DNA from 2 places in the Nonomuraea sp. NPDC005692 genome. Region 1 is predicted to be linked to the other one. Evidence: riboswitches for the same ligand, from Rfam matches in the RefSeq annotation. Region 1 holds a riboswitch; the other holds the start of a gene.

Region 1 (7,663 bases):
ATCGCCGCGATGGCCAGCCAGGACGGGAGGCGCTCGGCCCGCCAGTTGATCTTGTCCCCGCCGAACCAGCCCAGGACCCAGTTGACCAGGCCCCAGTCGCGCGCGAACAGCTGCGTGAACACCACCGCGACCGCGACCACCGAGGTGACCAGCGGCAGCAGCACGCTCATGCGGATCGGCAGCCGCCAGCGCAGCTTCTTGTTCAGCGCGTTGGCCAGGAACAGGGCCATCAGCATCTGCGGGACCGTGGCGAGCAGGAAGATGCCGACGGTGTTGGTGACGGCGTTCCAGAAGTCCTCGTCGGCCAGCAGCGCGGCGTAGTTGCCCAGCCCGGCCCACTTGGTGTCGCCGGCCAGGTCGTAGTCGTAGAGCGAGTAGTAGAGCGTGAAGGCCAGCGGGAACAGCCCGAAGGCGGCGAACAGCAGGAAGTACGGGGACACCAGGGCGTACGGCATGGCCTTGACGTCGAGTCGAGAACGCCAGAGGCGGCCGGGCGGGCGGTCGCGGCGATGGTTGTTCCGCGCCGCCCGCGGAAGGGTGTCGAGGCTCATAACAGACCTTTCAGCGGCAAGCCCGGCCCGCTGGCGCGGGCCGGGCGGGGGAAGATCAGCCCGCGGCCTTCACCGCGTCGTCGACCAGCTGCTGCCAGGCCTTGTCGTAGGCCACCGAGCCGTCGTCCATGCCCTGGATGACCGACTCGACCGCGTTCTTGACCTGCGCGTGCTTCACCCCGAGGAAGACCGGCTGCAGGCTCTCCGCGGACTTGGCGAAGATCTCACCGATCGGGGCGTCGCTGAAGAACTCGTTCTTCGCGCCCTGCACGGCGGTGTCGGCCTGGGCCTTGCTGTTGCTCGGCATGTTGCCGAAGTCGGTGAAGATGCTCGCCTCGGTCTGCGCGCTGGTCAGGTAGTCGGCGACCTGCGCGGCCTCCTTCGGGTGCTTGGACTGCTTGGGCACGGCCACCCACGAGCCGCCCCAGTTGCCGCCGCCGCCGGGCACCGAGGCGACGTCCCACTTGCCCTTCATGCCGTCGCCGGCGTTGCCCGAGACCACGCCGAGCATCCAGGACGGGCAGCCGACCGTGGCGAAGGCGCCCTTCTGGGTGCCCGCCGCCCACTCGTCGGTGAAGTTGCGCAGCTTGGCCGTCAGGCCGGACTGGCTGAGCTTGGAGGCGAAGTCGAAGCCCGCCTTCACCGCCGGGTTCTTGTCGACGATGAGGTTGTTCTCCTTGTCGAAGTAGGCGACGTTGCCGTTCTTGGCCGCCTCCTGGTACAGCACCACGTTGTAGAGCGTGTTGGTGCCGTCGGTGAACTTGGTGTCCTTCACCTTCGCCTGGAACTGCTGGCCGACCTTCATGAAGTCGTCCCAGGTCGGCCACAGGGCGGCGACCTTCTCGCGGTCCGTGGGCAGCCCGGCCTTCTTGAACAGGTCCGCGCGGTAGCACAGGCTCATGCCGCCGATGTCGGTGCCGAGGCCGAAGATCTTGCCGTCGGCCGTCACGCCGTTCTCCCACTTCCAGGCGGGGTAGTCGGCCTTGCGGCCCTCAAGGCCGTACTCCTTCAGGTCGGCCCACCACTCGGGGTGCGCCTTGGCCAGGCCCATGCCGCCCTCGTCGATGCCGACGACGTCGCCCGCGCCGTTGCCGGACTGCAGCCACTGGATCATCTGCGGCCAGTACTGCTGCTCGAACTGGTCGGTCAGGTGCTCTTCCTTGATCTGGATGTCCTTGTGCTCGGCGTTCCACTTCTCGATGGCGTTCTTGTAGCCGAAGTTGGAGCCGCCGCCGAAGGTCTGCACCCGGATGGTGACGGGCTCGGCCGCCGCCGCGGAGGAGGCGGGGCTGTTGCCGGCGGTCGGCGTGTCGCCGCTGCCGCACGACGCGACGGTCAGCGCCGCCGCGGCCAGGGCTGAGGCCGCGGCCAGACCGCGACGCTTGCTGATCATCATGGGGGACCCCTTCTCGGGTGACTGATGGGAGGTGCACCGCGGCACGCGCTCCGCCGCGGTGGGAGTCTTTGGGAGCGCTCCCACAAAGGGTGCACTTACCGGCTGTGTCCGTCAATCCGCCGAAACGGAACCGTTACCAATCGTGCGTTTTGCCGCCCTGGATCGGGATTTAAGGGGATAAAGGGCGTGAAGGGCTGTTTGGGAGCGCTCCCACCTCAAGAGACATCTTTCGTGCCGCATCAAGGGCATGTCGCCCGGACCCTCCGGGCTTGCTCCCGGTCAGGCCCGTCTGTCACGCAGCGTGACGGCTGCTTGGCACGTTCCAGCACCGCCCCCACGCTCGGTCCCACGCTCGGCCCCGACGCCCGGCCCCCCACGCCCGGCCCCCACGCTCAGCCCTCACACCCAGCCCCACACCCAGCACAGCGCGCAGCGCGGCGTTCGGCCCTGTGTCCGGCCCAGTGCTCGGCCCTGGGCCGGGCGCGGCGCGCGGTCGATGGGGAGGGGGTGCTCAGCAGGCGGCGGCGCGCTCGTGCAGCAGGGCGCGCTCGCGGGAGTTGCGGGTCATCGAGGCCGCCCGTTCGAACTCGGCCCGCGCCTCGCCGCGCCGGCCCAGCCGGAACAGCAGGTCGCCGCGGACGCTCGGCAGCAGGTGGTAGCCCTTGAGTGACGGCTCGTCCACGATCTGGTCGAGCAGCTCAAGGCCCACGGCCGGGCCGTAGGCCATCGACAGCGCCACCGCGCGGTTGAGCTCGACGACGGGGGAGCGGGCCAGCCGGGCCAGCGACTCGTACAGGCTCGCGATGCGCACCCAGTCGGTGTCGCCGGGGTCGAACGCACGGGCGTGGCAGGCCGCGATCGCGGCCTGCAGCGTGTACGGCCCCGCCGCGCCTGCCGGCTCCTCGGCCCGCTCCTCGGCCAGTCTCTCGGCCAGGGCCAGCGCCGCCAGCCCGCGCCCGATGAGCAGCCGGTCCCACCGGGTGCGGTCCTGCTCCAGCAGCAGCACCGGCTCGCCGGACGGCCCCACCCGGGCCGCCGCCCTGGACGCCTGGATCTCCATGAGCGCGACCAGCCCGTGCACCTCGGGTTCGGCGGGCATCAGCCCCGCCAGCACCCGGCCCAGCCGCAGCGCGTCCTCGCACAGGCCGGGCCGCATCCAGTCGTCGCCCGCCGTCGCCGAGTACCCCTCGTTGAAGATCAGGTAGATGACCTCCAGCACGGACGACAGGCGTCCGGCCAGCTCGGCGCCCTGCGGCACCTCGAACGGGACCTTCCGGTCGGCCAGGGTGCGCTTGGCCCGCACGATGCGCTGGGCGGCGGTCGGCTCGGGCACCAGGAACGCGCGGGCGATCTCGTCGGTGCTCAGGCCGCCGAGCACCCGCAGTGTCAGGGCCACCCGCGCCTCCATCGACAGCGCCGGATGGCAGGCGGTGAAGACCAGCCGCAGCAGGTCGTCCTCGATCTCGTCGGGCTCGGGCGGCTCCCCGGCGGTCTCCAGCCGGTGACCCAGCTCGGCCAGGTTGCGGGACATCCGCTCGTTCCTGCGGATCAGGTCGACGGCGCGGCGCTTGGACACCGTCATCAGCCAGGCGCCCGGGTTGCGTGGCACGCCCGACCCCGGCCACTGCTCCAGGGCCGCGACCAGCGCGTCCTGGGCCAGCTCCTCGGCCAGGCCGACGTCGCGGACCAGCCCGGCCAGGCTGGCGATGAGCCGCGGCGCCTCGATCCGCCAGACCGCCTCGATCGCCCGGTGGGTGTCGGAAGCCATCACCGGGTCATGACACCAGCACCGTCCGCGGTCCGCAAGCCGGGGTCAGCTCTCCTGCCCGCCCAGGCGCCGGCGCATGGCCTTCTCCCGCTCGATCTCCGCCGGGTCGGACGAGGCCGCGTCGGGCGCGTCGGAGGCGTCGTACACCCGCCACACGTGCAGCCCGGTCCCGTCGTGGCCCTCGGGGACGGGCACCCGCATGGCCCATTCCAGGGCTTCCTCCCTGGACTTCACCTGGATCAGCCAGAACCCCGCGATCAGCTCCTTGGCCTCGGCGAACGGGCCGTCGATCACCGTGGCCCGGCCGCCGCTGTAGGCGATCTGCGCGCCCTGCGAGCTCGGGTAGAGCCCCTCGGCGGCCAGCAGCACCCCCGCCTTGGCCAGCGCCTCGTTGTAGGCGTGCATGTTGTCGACGAGCTCCTGGCTGGGCAGCGCCCCGGCCTCGGTCTCCGCGTTGCCCCTGCCGACGATCATGAATTTCATCCTGCACGTCCCTTCCGTCCGCGGCCCCCGGGCGGAGCCGGCCTCGCTGAAGCGTCGAACGGGCGCCGGCCGGATCGACACGCGGACCCGTCCGTTCCCAGGGCACCGTACCGGTCGTGCGGCCGCCTGGCCGATGTGCCATCCTCGCCCCATGCCCCGACCCGCACAAGACGCCCCCGTCCCCAACCGGGCCCTCTGGGACGAGCGCGCCCGCGTCCACGGCTCCACCTCGGCCGACCGGTTCTACGACGTCGACGCCTTCCTCGCCGGCCGGCAGACCCTCTACGCGCTCGAACGCCGCCTGGCCGGCGACGTCGCCGGCCGGGACCTGCTCCACCTGCAGTGCCACTTCGGCCTGGACACGCTGAGCTGGGCACGCCTCGGAGCGCGGGTGACCGGCGTTGACTTCTCCCCGGTGGCGGTCGCGCGCGCCCGAGACCTGGCGGCCAGGGCCGGGCTGGCGGCCACGTTCGTGGAGGCCGACACGCAGCGGCTGCCGGAGTCGCTGGCCGGCGGCTTCGACGTGGCGGTGGCCACGTACGGCGTGTTGTGCTGGATCGGCGACCTGGGCGCCTGGATGCGCGGCGCGGCCATGGCGCTGCGGCCCGGCGGGCGGCTGGTGCTGGTCGACCTGCATCCGGCCTACCAGACGGTGGCCTCGCTCGACCCGCTGGTGGCCGACTGGCCCTACGGCGGCGGCCAGGCCCACCGGGAGACGGTGACCGGCACGTACGCCGACGCCGGAGTGGTGACCGAGGCCCACGAGGCGGTCGAGTACCCGTACTCGGTGGGCGAGATCGTCACGGCGGCGGCGCGGGCCGGGCTCACGGTGGCCGAGCTGGGCGAGCACGTCGAGACCGACATCGACCCGCGCGGCCTGCTGGCCGAGGGCGCGGACGGCCGGTACCGGTTCCCGTTCGGGGACTCGCACCTGCCGATCCTCTACTCGCTGGTGGCGGTCCGGCCCTGAGACGCGGCGAGCGCGCGTCCCTCGTGCGGGACGCGCGCTCGGAGCGGGGGAGGTCAGCTCGCGTACTGGGGGTATCCGTAGCCGACGACCTGCGACTTCGGACGGACGCGCTCCTCGACCTTGCCGTTGCCGGTGTTGCCCTCGATCGTGGAGATCGTGCCGTCGTGGTTGTCCTTGACGACGAAGCCGACGTGCTGGATGGAGTCCAGGCTCTTGCTGCCGCCCCAGGAGAAGAAGACCACCGCGCCGGGCTTGGCCTCGGCGCCCCAGCGGTCGTTGGCGGCGAACCACTTGGCGTGGGCCACGGTCCAGGCGTCCCAGCCGACCTGCGGGCGGGCGCCGGTCTGCTCGCCGACCCAGGAGACGAAGATCGAGCACCAGGGCGCGTTCAGGTACATCGCGCGGGTGCCGCCGTCGCGGGCGATGGTCTCGGCGGCGCGCTTGGAGTCGGCGTACCACTTCTGGAACTTGGTGCCGCCGCCGTAGGCGTTCTCGGAGGTGCCGACCTGGGACTTGGCCATGGCCAGGACCTGCTCGGCGGTGACGTTGACCTGGGTCTCCTCCGCCTTGCGGGTCTGGGCGGCGGCCTGCGGCGCGACGGCCGAGTGGCCGGTCGCGGCGGCGGGGCCGGTGCTGTCGGCGGCGGCGGCGGTGGCGTGGCCGCCGATGGCGGAGGCGAGGATGGCCGCGCCGAGCGCGGCGTGGGCGTAGTTGATCTTCGGGGCACGGATGGGACGGTGCTTGGCCATCGAGGGCATTACTCCTTGCTTCCATGCCGCTTACCGGGTTAGCTGACGGGTTCGGACGTGGAAGCTGCCCTACGGCACCGAAGTGCCGATTCACCCCAAAGGACGTGGGTCCCCGGTTCCGCCCGGAGGCGGATTCAGCGGTCACAGGACGATCCTGTGAAATGTCTTGCGATGGTTGGACAAAGCCGGACAAACCGGACGTCTGCCGCGAGATGCCCCACAAGGTAATACATCGGGCAAGAGCAAGGCAAATGCCTAAAGGTCCAGCTAGGAGAGTTGGGCCCTCGCCTCGGCCAGAAGCCCCATCATGGCAAGGGATTCGTCAAGCGGCATGACCGCGCTCTCCGTCCGGCCCTCGATCGTGGCCGCGCGCACCTCGCGCAGCTCACCCGCGTAACCGTTGTCGGCCGGGTCGAGCACCAGCTCCTCCGTCTCCATCGACGGCCCGGACAGCAGCACCCGCCGCGGCGCCCAGAACGGCGCCAGGATGTCGGCCCGCATCGACGTGCCCACCACGCTCGCGTCGTTGGCGTGATGTGCCAGCAGCGACACGTCCACCAGGGCCCGCCGCCCGTCCGGGTACAGCAGCAGCCCGCCGGCCTCGGCGTCGACGCCGCTGGGCGCCAGCGAGCCGGCCATGCGCAGCTCCGCGGGCATGCCGAGCAGCAGCTGGGCCAGCCCGAACGGGTAGATCCCCAGGTCGAGCAGGGCCCCGCCGCCCAGCTCCGGTGCCCACAACCGGTGGGCGGGGTCGTAGGGCAGCGCGAAGCCGAACGAGGCCCGCACCGACCGGATCTCACCGAAGCGCGGATCGGCCGCCACCTGCTGGATGAGCGGGTTGAAGCGCATCCACATGGCCTCCATGAGGAAGACCCCGGCCGCGCGGGCCAGCGCCACCATGCGCTCGGCGTCGGCCACGTCGGCAGCCAGCGGCTTCTCGCACAGCACCGACTTGCCCGCCGCGATGGCGGCCTCGGCCACCTCCAGGTGCTGGGCGTGCGGCGTGGCGACGTAGATCGCGTCGACGGCCGGATCGGCGCACAGCGCCTCGTAGGAGCCGTAGGCCGACTCCGCGCCCAGCTCGTCGGCCAGCGCCCGCGCCCTGAGCGGGCTCCGTGAGCCGACGGCGGCCACCCGCATGCCGGGCTCGGCCACGATGGCCGCCCCCACGGTACGCGCGATGCCGCCGGTCGCCGCTATTCCCCAGGTGAAATCTCGCACGACCGAGATCGTAGAGCGCTCAGGTCAGGTTGAACGAGTCGGGGTCGGGCCCGATCCGCCGCCCCGCGTTCATCGCCCCGATGGCCGCCATGTCCTCGGTGTCGAGGATGAAGTCGAACACGTCGATGTTCTCCTCGATCCGCGACGGCGTGACCGACTTGGGGATCACCACGTTGCCGAGCTGCAGGTGCCAGCGGAGCACGATCTGCGCGGGCGTCTTGCCGTACTTCTCCGACAGCACGCGCAGCGCCGGGTCGGCCAGCAGCCCCTTGCCCTGCCCGAGCGGGCTCCACGCCTCGGTCAGGATGCCGTTGGCCTCGTGGAAGGCCCGCATCTCGCGCTGCTGGAAGTACGGGTGGAGCTCGATCTGGTTGATCGACGGCGTGATGTCGGTCTCGTCCATCAGCCGGGTCAGGGTGGCGACGGTGAAGTTGGAGACCCCGATGGCCTTGGCCCGGCCGTCCCGGTAGATCTTCTCCAGCGCCCGCCAGGCCTGCACGTACCTGTCCTGCTCCGGGGCCGGCC
Region 2 (7,663 bases), on a different contig from region 1:
TGCCGGTGAGCCGGTCCTCGGGGTCGCTCGCCGGGTCCAGGCCGTAGGCGGGGCCGTAGGAGCCGGCGATGCCCTTGGCCAGGTTCATGGCGTGCCACATGGGGTTGGAGCCGGCGCCGACCTCCTTGCCGTTCTCCTCGTCGTGCCACAGGTTGTCGATGCCGCGGGCGCCGTCGCCGCAGGTGGTCAGGCCCTGCGGGCAGCTGCCGCTCGGGCCGTTGGAGGTGCCCCACAGGCCGTTGGTGCCGCCGTTGACGTTCTTCCAGCCGCGCGTGTAGTACGGCACGCCGATGTTGATCCGGCCGGCCGGCATCGCGCCGCGGAAGTAGTGGTAGGCCCAGTCGGTGTTGAGGTAGCCGAGGCCGCCGTACTGGGCGGCGGTGTAGACGCCCCACTTGGCCAGCTCGGCGTCCTTGCCGTCGTCGTACAGGGCGGCGTTGGGGCCGACGAACTCGTTCCAGGCGCCGTGCAGGTCGTAGGACATGATGTTGACGTAGTCCAGGTACTGGGTGACCTGGAAGGTCTCCATGCCGCGCAGCAGGTAGCCGGAGGCGGGGGCGGCGACGGTCAGCATGTAGTACCTGCCGTCGGCGGCGGCCGCGGTGTCCAGCTTCTGGCGCAGCGTCTTCATCAGGGCCGCGTAGCCCTTCATCAGGCTCGACCTGCGGGCGTTGGCGATGGTCCAGTCGAGCGGGTTCCCCGCGTCCTTCATCGAGGTCGGGTACTCGTAGTCGATGTCGACGCCGTTGAACCCGTACGCGCGCACGAACGCGACGACCGAGTCGGCGAACGTGCCGATGCCCGCCTGGTTGACCGAGCCGTCGGCGTTGGTGGTCATCGAGTAGAAGCCGCCGGAGGGCACCCGGGTGCCGTTGGCGTCGAAGTAGCCGCCGGTCTCGGCCCAGCCGCCGACCGACACCAGCGTCTTGGTGCCGGGGAACTGCTTCTTGTACTTGTTCAGCAGGTTGAAGTGGCCCTTGTAGGAGTAGGCCGGGTCCATCTCGGCGCCGGCGACGCCGGGCCACTCGGTCGCGGTGGCGTTGGCGTCCACGGCGATCTTGTTGCTGCCGTCGACGTGGGCGAAGGCGTAGTTGATGTGGGTGACCTTGCCCCACGGGATGTTGCCGGCCAGGTAGGCGGGCTGGCCGTTCTTGCCGGTGCGCCAGCTGGTGAAGTAGCCGATGATACGGCGGGGGTGGTCGGCCCCCATCTTCTCGCGGCCGTCCTCGTCGTAGGCCAGGCAGTAGGGGACGTCCACGCCGGGGGTCTGGTAGAGGCCGTCCGGGCGGCAGGCGGCGTTGTCGGCCGCGGCGGTGGCCGTACCGGCCAGGGCTCCGGCGATGAGGACCAGTGAGGTGCCGCACGCGGCCAGTGCCGCGCGTAGGCGTGTGGGCTTCAAGGCCACCTCCGATGGGGCATGACTGGGGGGTTGATCGGAAGGTAAGCCTGGTGACCAGGGCCGTCAATGCTCTCTGTTAGGAAACTTTCTTAATAGTTGCCGTTCGGGCGCTCGGGCGGGTCACGATCCGGTCCGGCGCAGGATGAGCACCGCGATGTCGTCGCGCGGGGCGCCGTGCGTGAAGGTGTTCAGGTCGGCGGCCAGGGCCTCGACGGTCCTGGCCGGCGGGTCGCGGGCCCAGGAGCGCAGCCGCTGCTCCAGCGGGTAGAAGGAGCCGTCGCGGTCGCGGGCCTCGGTCACGCCGTCGGTGCACAGCAGCAGCGAGGCCCCTCGCGGGAAGGCGAAACGCGCGCCGTGGCGCGGCTCGCCCGCCAGCCCGGCCAGGCCGAGCGGCACCTCCGGCTCGCCGAGCCAGAGCTGCCCGGCGTTCCCGCCGTGGATCAGGTACGGCGCGATGTGCCCGCAGTTGACCGCGTCCACCTCCAGCTCCGGGCCGATGTCCAGCAGCAGCGCGGTGACGAAGCGCTCGGGCTCCCCGGTGTGCGCGGCGAACCTGTTGTGCCTGATCACGGCGTCCTCCAGGGCGTCGGCCACGCCCATGAGGCTGATCTCGCGGTAGGCCGCCTCCCGGAAGGCGCCCAGCACGGCCAGCGCGGCGCCGATCGCGGGCAGCCCCTTGCCCTGCACGTCGGCGATCATCACCCGGGTCCCGTACGGCGACGGCGCCACCTCGTACATGTCGCCGCCCACCATCGTGTCCTCCTCGATGGGCTGGTAGAGGCCGTCCACGACCACGTCGAGCGAGCGCAGCGGCAGCGGCCTGACGAGCTGCCGCTGCAACGCCGCGGCGGCCGAGCGCAACCGGCGGACCTCCTCCTCGCGCTGGATCCGGTAGCTCGCGCCGACCACGCTCATCAGCCCGAACGCCGCGGTGAAGCCGGAGACCTCCAGGTTCGTCCGCAGGTTGCCGCCCAGATAGGCGACCGAGGCCGAGACCACCGCCAGCACCCACACCGACGCGACCGCCGTCTGCCACACCGAGCCCAGCCCCGACACGATCGCGGGCAGGAAGATCAGCACCGGCACGAGCTCCGCGCCCCCGCCGGTGAACCTGTCCAGCCCGACCACCAGCGCCGTGATCCCGATCAGGCCGACCAGGAACACCGGTGTCGTGAAGAAGGGCCGCCTGTGCCCGCCACCCCAGAGAATCGTCGTTCACCCCCGGTGACCAGCTTCTCCCAAGGCGTCCGCGTTCCGTCCTCCGGCGCGCCGGAGACGGCGAAGGGCCGGCCCCGGAACCCGGGACCGGCCCTGACGTGCGAACTTACCCGAGGCCGTTCTTCATGGCCGTGAGGAGTTCGGCGTTGGTGGTGTCACCGCTGAGCTCCCAGAAGAACGCGCCGCCGAGGCCCTGGTTCTTCGAGTAGCTCATCTTGCCGCCGATGGTGCTCGGCGTGTCGTAGCTCCACCACTGGTTGCCGCAGTAGGCGTAGGCCGTGCCCGCGACCGTGCCGGTGGACGGGCAGCGGGTCTTGATGACCTTGTAGTCCTCGATGCCCTGCTCGTACGTGCCGGGCGCCGGGCCCGTCGCCGTGCCGCCGGGCGCGGCCTGGGTCACGCCGGTCCAGCCGCGGCCGTAGAAGCCGATGCCGAGCAGCAGCTTGGCGGCCGGGACGCCCTTGCTCTTGAGCTTCTGGATGGCGTTGTCGGTGTAGAAGCCGGGGACCGGGATCTTGTCCCAGGTGGTGAGCGGCGAGTGCGGGGCGGTCGGGCCCTGCGCGTCCCAGCCGCCGAAGAAGTCGTACGTCATGACGTTGTACCAGTCGACGTACTGGGCGGCGCCGCCGTAGTCGGCCGCGTCGATCTTGCCGCCGTCGTTGCCGTCGGCGGTGATGGCCGCGGTGACGAGGTTGTTCGCGCCGAAGCGCGAGCGCAGCGCCGACATCACGTTCTTGAACGCCGCCGCGCCGCTGGTGTCACAGGTCAGGCCGCAGGCGTTCGGGTACTCCCAGTCGATGTCGATGCCGTCGAAGACGTCGGCCCAGCGGGGGTCCTCCACCAGCTTGTAGCAGGAGTCGGCGAAGGCCGTCGGGTTCTGCGCCGCCTGGCCGAAGCCGCCGGACCAGGTCCAGCCGCCGAAGGAGAAGAGCACCTTCAGGTTGGGGTACTTCTTCTTCAACTTGCGCAGCTGGTTGAAGTTGCCGCGCAGCGCGCCGTTGTCCCAGGTGTCGGCGACGCCGTCGACGCTCTCGCCCGCCTGGTAGAAGCGGTCGTAGTCGGCGTAGCTGTCGCCGATCGTGCACTGCCCGTTCTGCACGTTGCCGAACGCGTAGTTGATGTGGGTCAGCTTGGCCGCCGAGCCGCTGGTGTCGATGTTCTTGACGTGGTAGCCGCGCTGGTAGATGCCCCACTGGACGAAGTAGCCCAGCACCTTGTTGCCGCCGCCACCGCCGCCGCCCGTGGTGGTCGCGGTGATCTGGTTGCTGTCGGCCGAGCGGTTGCCCGCCGCGTCACGCGCGCGCACGGTGTAGTTGTACGACGTGTTGGCGCTGAGGCCGGTGTCGGTGTGCGAGGTGCCCGTGACGGTGGTGACCAGGGTGCCGCCGCGGTAGATCTCGTAGCCGGTGACCGCCACGTTGTCGGTGGAGGCGTTCCAGGCCAGCGAGACGCTGCTGTTGCTGACGCCGGTCGAGCGCAGGTTGCCGGGGACCGACGGCGGGGTCTTGTCGTCGCCGCCACCGCCGCCGGTGGTCGTCGCGGAGATCTGGTTGCTGTTGGCCGAGCGGTTGCCGGCCGCGTCACGCGCGCGCACGGTGTAGCTGTAGGCCGTGTTCGCGGTGAGGCCGGTGTCGTTGTACGTGGTGCCCGTGACGGTGGTGACCAAAGTGCCGCCGCGGTAGACCTCGTAGCCGGTCACGGCCACGTTGTCGGTGGAGGCGTTCCAGGCCAGGGCCACGCTCGTGTCCGTGACGCCGGTCGAGCGCAGGTTGCCCGGCACCGACGGCGCGGTCGTGTCGCTGCCGCCGCCACCGGAGACCTTCCACAGCGCCGCCACGTTCGGCGGCTCCCAGCCGGGCTGGGAGGTGTGCGCCTGGAGGCAGACGTAGTCGACGCCGTTGTAGGTGACGACCGTGCCCGCCGTGTAGGCGGTCCACGGGGCCCAGGCCGCCGCGTACGCCACCGTGCTGGCGGAGGCGAGCGCTGGGGCGGCCACGGCCGCGGTGAGGGGCAGGGCCAATGCCGCCATTCCCGCCAGGACCTTGCTCAGAATGGTGTGTTTCATGTCGCTCCGACATCCGTTGGGGGGTGTGTGGGGAGTGGGATGGGAGACTTCTGGGGAAACTATTAGGAAAGTTTCCTTTAAGTTGTGAATCGACGGTAGCCTCTGCCTGGGGGAGCGTCAATACTCATCGGTCAGGTGTCCGTAATCGTGCCGGTCAGACCCCGGACGCGCCCGTTCACGACGGGATAACGGTTCAGGAACGGGGGCTGACGGCGGGGTGAGCCGTGGCTCAGCATTGGAGCGTGGCAGGAATCTCCGCCTGGCGGCGGACGCCCACGCGACGCGGGCCCTACGTGGTCCGCGCGGTCGCGGAGTTACGGTCCTGGCCGTCGCTGAACGTCAGCGGCACCGGTCAGCAGGTCGCCTTCGCCGTACACGGAACCGAGATCCTGCGCCTGGCCGGCCGGGACGAGATCCACGTACGGCTCACCGCCCCCGCCATCGGCCGCCTGGAGCCGTACCTGCGGGAGTGCGACCAGGTCCATGCCTGCCGCGACCGCGCCTGGGTCGCCGTGCAGGTCGACGCGGAGCCCGATCTGGAATTGTTGCTGGCCCTCACGAGCGTGGCGATAAAGGCGCACGTGGCGTGAACCGATTCGGTGCGTAGCGTTTCTCCCACGCACCGTCGAATTCAATGCCGCCATTTGCCTGGGAATTACTCGCCGGGTAGCTTGGTTGTACACAGCCAAACGGGGAGTCGTCCCAGGTAGGGATGGCATTGCCTGGGAATTACCCAAGCTCGACCCGTGTTGTACAGAGTCGATGCGGACATCTCCGCATCCGGGCGTCGCACATATACCTTCAGGCCCTTTCCCGGGCCCGGGAAGACGATGCGTCAGCCCTTTCGCCTGACCAAGAGACCGCTGAATCCGCCTGTGCGCGGAACCGGGGACCCATGTGTCCAATGGGGTGAATCGGCGCCGTGGTGCCGTAGGGCAGCTTCCCGCCCGAACCCGTCAGCTAACCCGGCAAGCGGCACGGAAGCGCAAGGAGTAACACCCTCATGGCCAAGCACCGTCTTCACCGTGCCTACAAGCTCGACCTCGCCAAGATCGCCCTCGGCGCGACCGCCGTCGCCGGCGTGCTCGGCACGCACGCGGCAGTGAACGCCGACACCACCACCGCCCACACCGCCACCCAGACCGCCAAGGTCGCCGGCGTGGCCGCCCAGCCGCACGTCGCGCAGAACCGCGCCGCCGACGAGAGCGCCAAGGGCAAGGTCAACGTCACCGCCGCCCAGGTGCTGGCGACGGCCCGCGCCCAGGTCGGCACCTCCGAGGACGCCAACGGCGGCGGCACCAAGTTCCAGAAGTGGTACGCCGACTCGCAGCGCGCCGCCGAGACCGCCGCGCGTGACGGCGGCAACCGCGCCATGTACCTGAACGCCCCCTGGTGCTCGATGTTCGTCTCCTGGGTCGGCGAGCAGACCGGCGCCCGCCCGCAGGTCGGCTGGGACGCCTACACCGTGAGCCACGCCAAGTGGTTCGCCGCCAACGACCGCTGGGGCACCGAGGCCAAGCCGGGCGCCGTCGTCTTCTTCTCCTGGAGCGGCAGCAAGAGCCTGAACGACATCCAGCACGTCGGCTTCGTCGTCAAGGACAACGGCGACGGCACGATCTCCACGATCGAGGGCAACACCGGCAACGGCAAGGTCGAGCAGCGTGTCCGCCCGACCTCCCAGGTCGTCGGCTACGGCTACCCGTCGTACGCCGCCTGATCCTGCGACGCGAAAGAGCGCACTCCCTGCGGGGGGTGCGCTCTTTTCGCGTTCAGGGCCGCCGGTGCCGGTGGACCAGGGTCGTCGCGGCCTGCCCGGCCGAGCGGGCCGCGCCCGGCTGCTGCGAGATCATCGCGGTCACCGTGGCGCCGTCGATCAGGGTGAGCAACTGCTCGGCGAGCAGGCCGGGATCGCCCGCTCCGGCCTCCTCGGCGAGCGAGCGCAGGTAGGCGCGCAGGCGCTCCTTGTGCTCGCGCACCGCGGTACGGACGTCCGCCGAACCGGCGCCCAGCTCGGCGAAGGCGTTGGCGAACCCGCAGCCGCGGAAGTCGTCCTCGGTGAACCAGCGTTCCAGCCACGCGAAGACCGCCGGGATGCGGTCGCCGGCGTCGGCCACGTACGCGGTGAGCGAGGTCATCCAGCGTTCGTCGCGCCGCCGCAGGTAGGCCACGACCAGCGCCTCCTTCGACGGGAAGCACTGGTAGAGGCGTTTCAGCGAGACGCCGGAGGCGGCCCGGATCTCGTCCATGCCGACCGCCTGCACCCCGCGGCGGTAGAAGAGGTCGCCCGCGGCGTCCAGCAACCGCTGTTCGTGATCCATGACACCCCTCCAGGTGCTTGCCGCGGAGAACGATCGTTCTCTACGCTATCGCACAACCCGGGAGAACGACCGTTCTCTCGATCGGAGAGGACATCTCATGACACGCCCGCCCGTTCCGCCGTTCACCGAGGAGACCGCCCGGATCAAGGTCCAGGCCGCCGAGGACGCCTGGAACACCCGCGACCCCGAGCGCGTCGCGCTCGCCTACACCGAGGACTCCGTGTGGCGCAACCGCGGCGAGTTCGTCACCGGCCGCGCCGAGATCGCCGGGTTCCTGCGCCGCAAGTGGGACCGCGAGCTGAACTACGCCCTGCGCAAGGAGCTGTGGGCGTTCACCGGCGACCGCATCGCCGTCCGTTTCCAGTACGAGTCCCGCGACGCCGCCGGCCAGTGGTGGCGCAGCTACGGCAACGAGCAGTGGGAGTTCGACGAGTCGGGGCTGATGCGCCGCCGGGAGGCCAGCATCAACGACGTCGCCATCACCGAGGAGGAACGCCGCATCTTCGGCTCCCGCCCGCTGTCCGAGCACGACGTGGACGTCCTCGGCATCCGCCACGCGGAGATCGCCGGGGTAAGGTCGGAAGGCCGATCGTAGGAGGTCTGACATGGCGGTTCTGCTGCTGGGCACCCTCGACACCAAGGGGGAGGAGTACGCCCTCGTCC

What was found. A riboswitch is a leader RNA that binds a small molecule or an ion and turns the genes downstream of it on or off. The one in region 1 is predicted to bind cyclic di-AMP.
Region 2: linked by a shared signal. The riboswitch ahead of ABZ459_RS35045 (CHAP domain-containing protein) and the one ahead of ABZ459_RS11945 (CHAP domain-containing protein) in region 1 are both predicted to bind cyclic di-AMP.

What each region holds. Positions count from the first base shown of each region.
Region 1 is NZ_JBEXYU010000004.1:276,118-283,780, forward strand. It holds gene ABZ459_RS11920 (sugar ABC transporter permease) at 1-551, opposite strand, end outside; gene ABZ459_RS11925 (extracellular solute-binding protein) at 607-1,947, opposite strand; gene ABZ459_RS11930 (RNA polymerase sigma factor) at 2,459-3,715, opposite strand; gene ABZ459_RS11935 (YciI family protein) at 3,761-4,189, opposite strand; gene ABZ459_RS11940 (methyltransferase) at 4,350-5,168, shown strand; gene ABZ459_RS11945 (CHAP domain-containing protein) at 5,222-5,917, opposite strand; cyclic di-AMP (ydaO/yuaA leader) riboswitch at 5,930-6,067, opposite strand; gene ABZ459_RS11950 (Gfo/Idh/MocA family oxidoreductase) at 6,185-7,138, opposite strand; gene ABZ459_RS11955 (aldo/keto reductase) at 7,158-7,663, opposite strand, start outside.
Region 2 is NZ_JBEXYU010000022.1:158,510-166,172, forward strand. It holds gene ABZ459_RS35025 (chitinase C-terminal domain-containing protein) at 1-1,399, opposite strand, end outside; gene ABZ459_RS35030 (PP2C family protein-serine/threonine phosphatase) at 1,520-2,563, opposite strand; gene ABZ459_RS35035 (glycosyl hydrolase family 18 protein) at 2,724-4,682, opposite strand; gene ABZ459_RS35040 (luciferase family protein) at 4,925-5,272, shown strand; cyclic di-AMP (ydaO/yuaA leader) riboswitch at 5,534-5,672, shown strand; gene ABZ459_RS35045 (CHAP domain-containing protein) at 5,686-6,399, shown strand; gene ABZ459_RS35050 (TetR/AcrR family transcriptional regulator) at 6,452-7,000, opposite strand; gene ABZ459_RS35055 (nuclear transport factor 2 family protein) at 7,098-7,595, shown strand; gene ABZ459_RS35060 (Tm-1-like ATP-binding domain-containing protein) at 7,606-7,663, shown strand, end outside.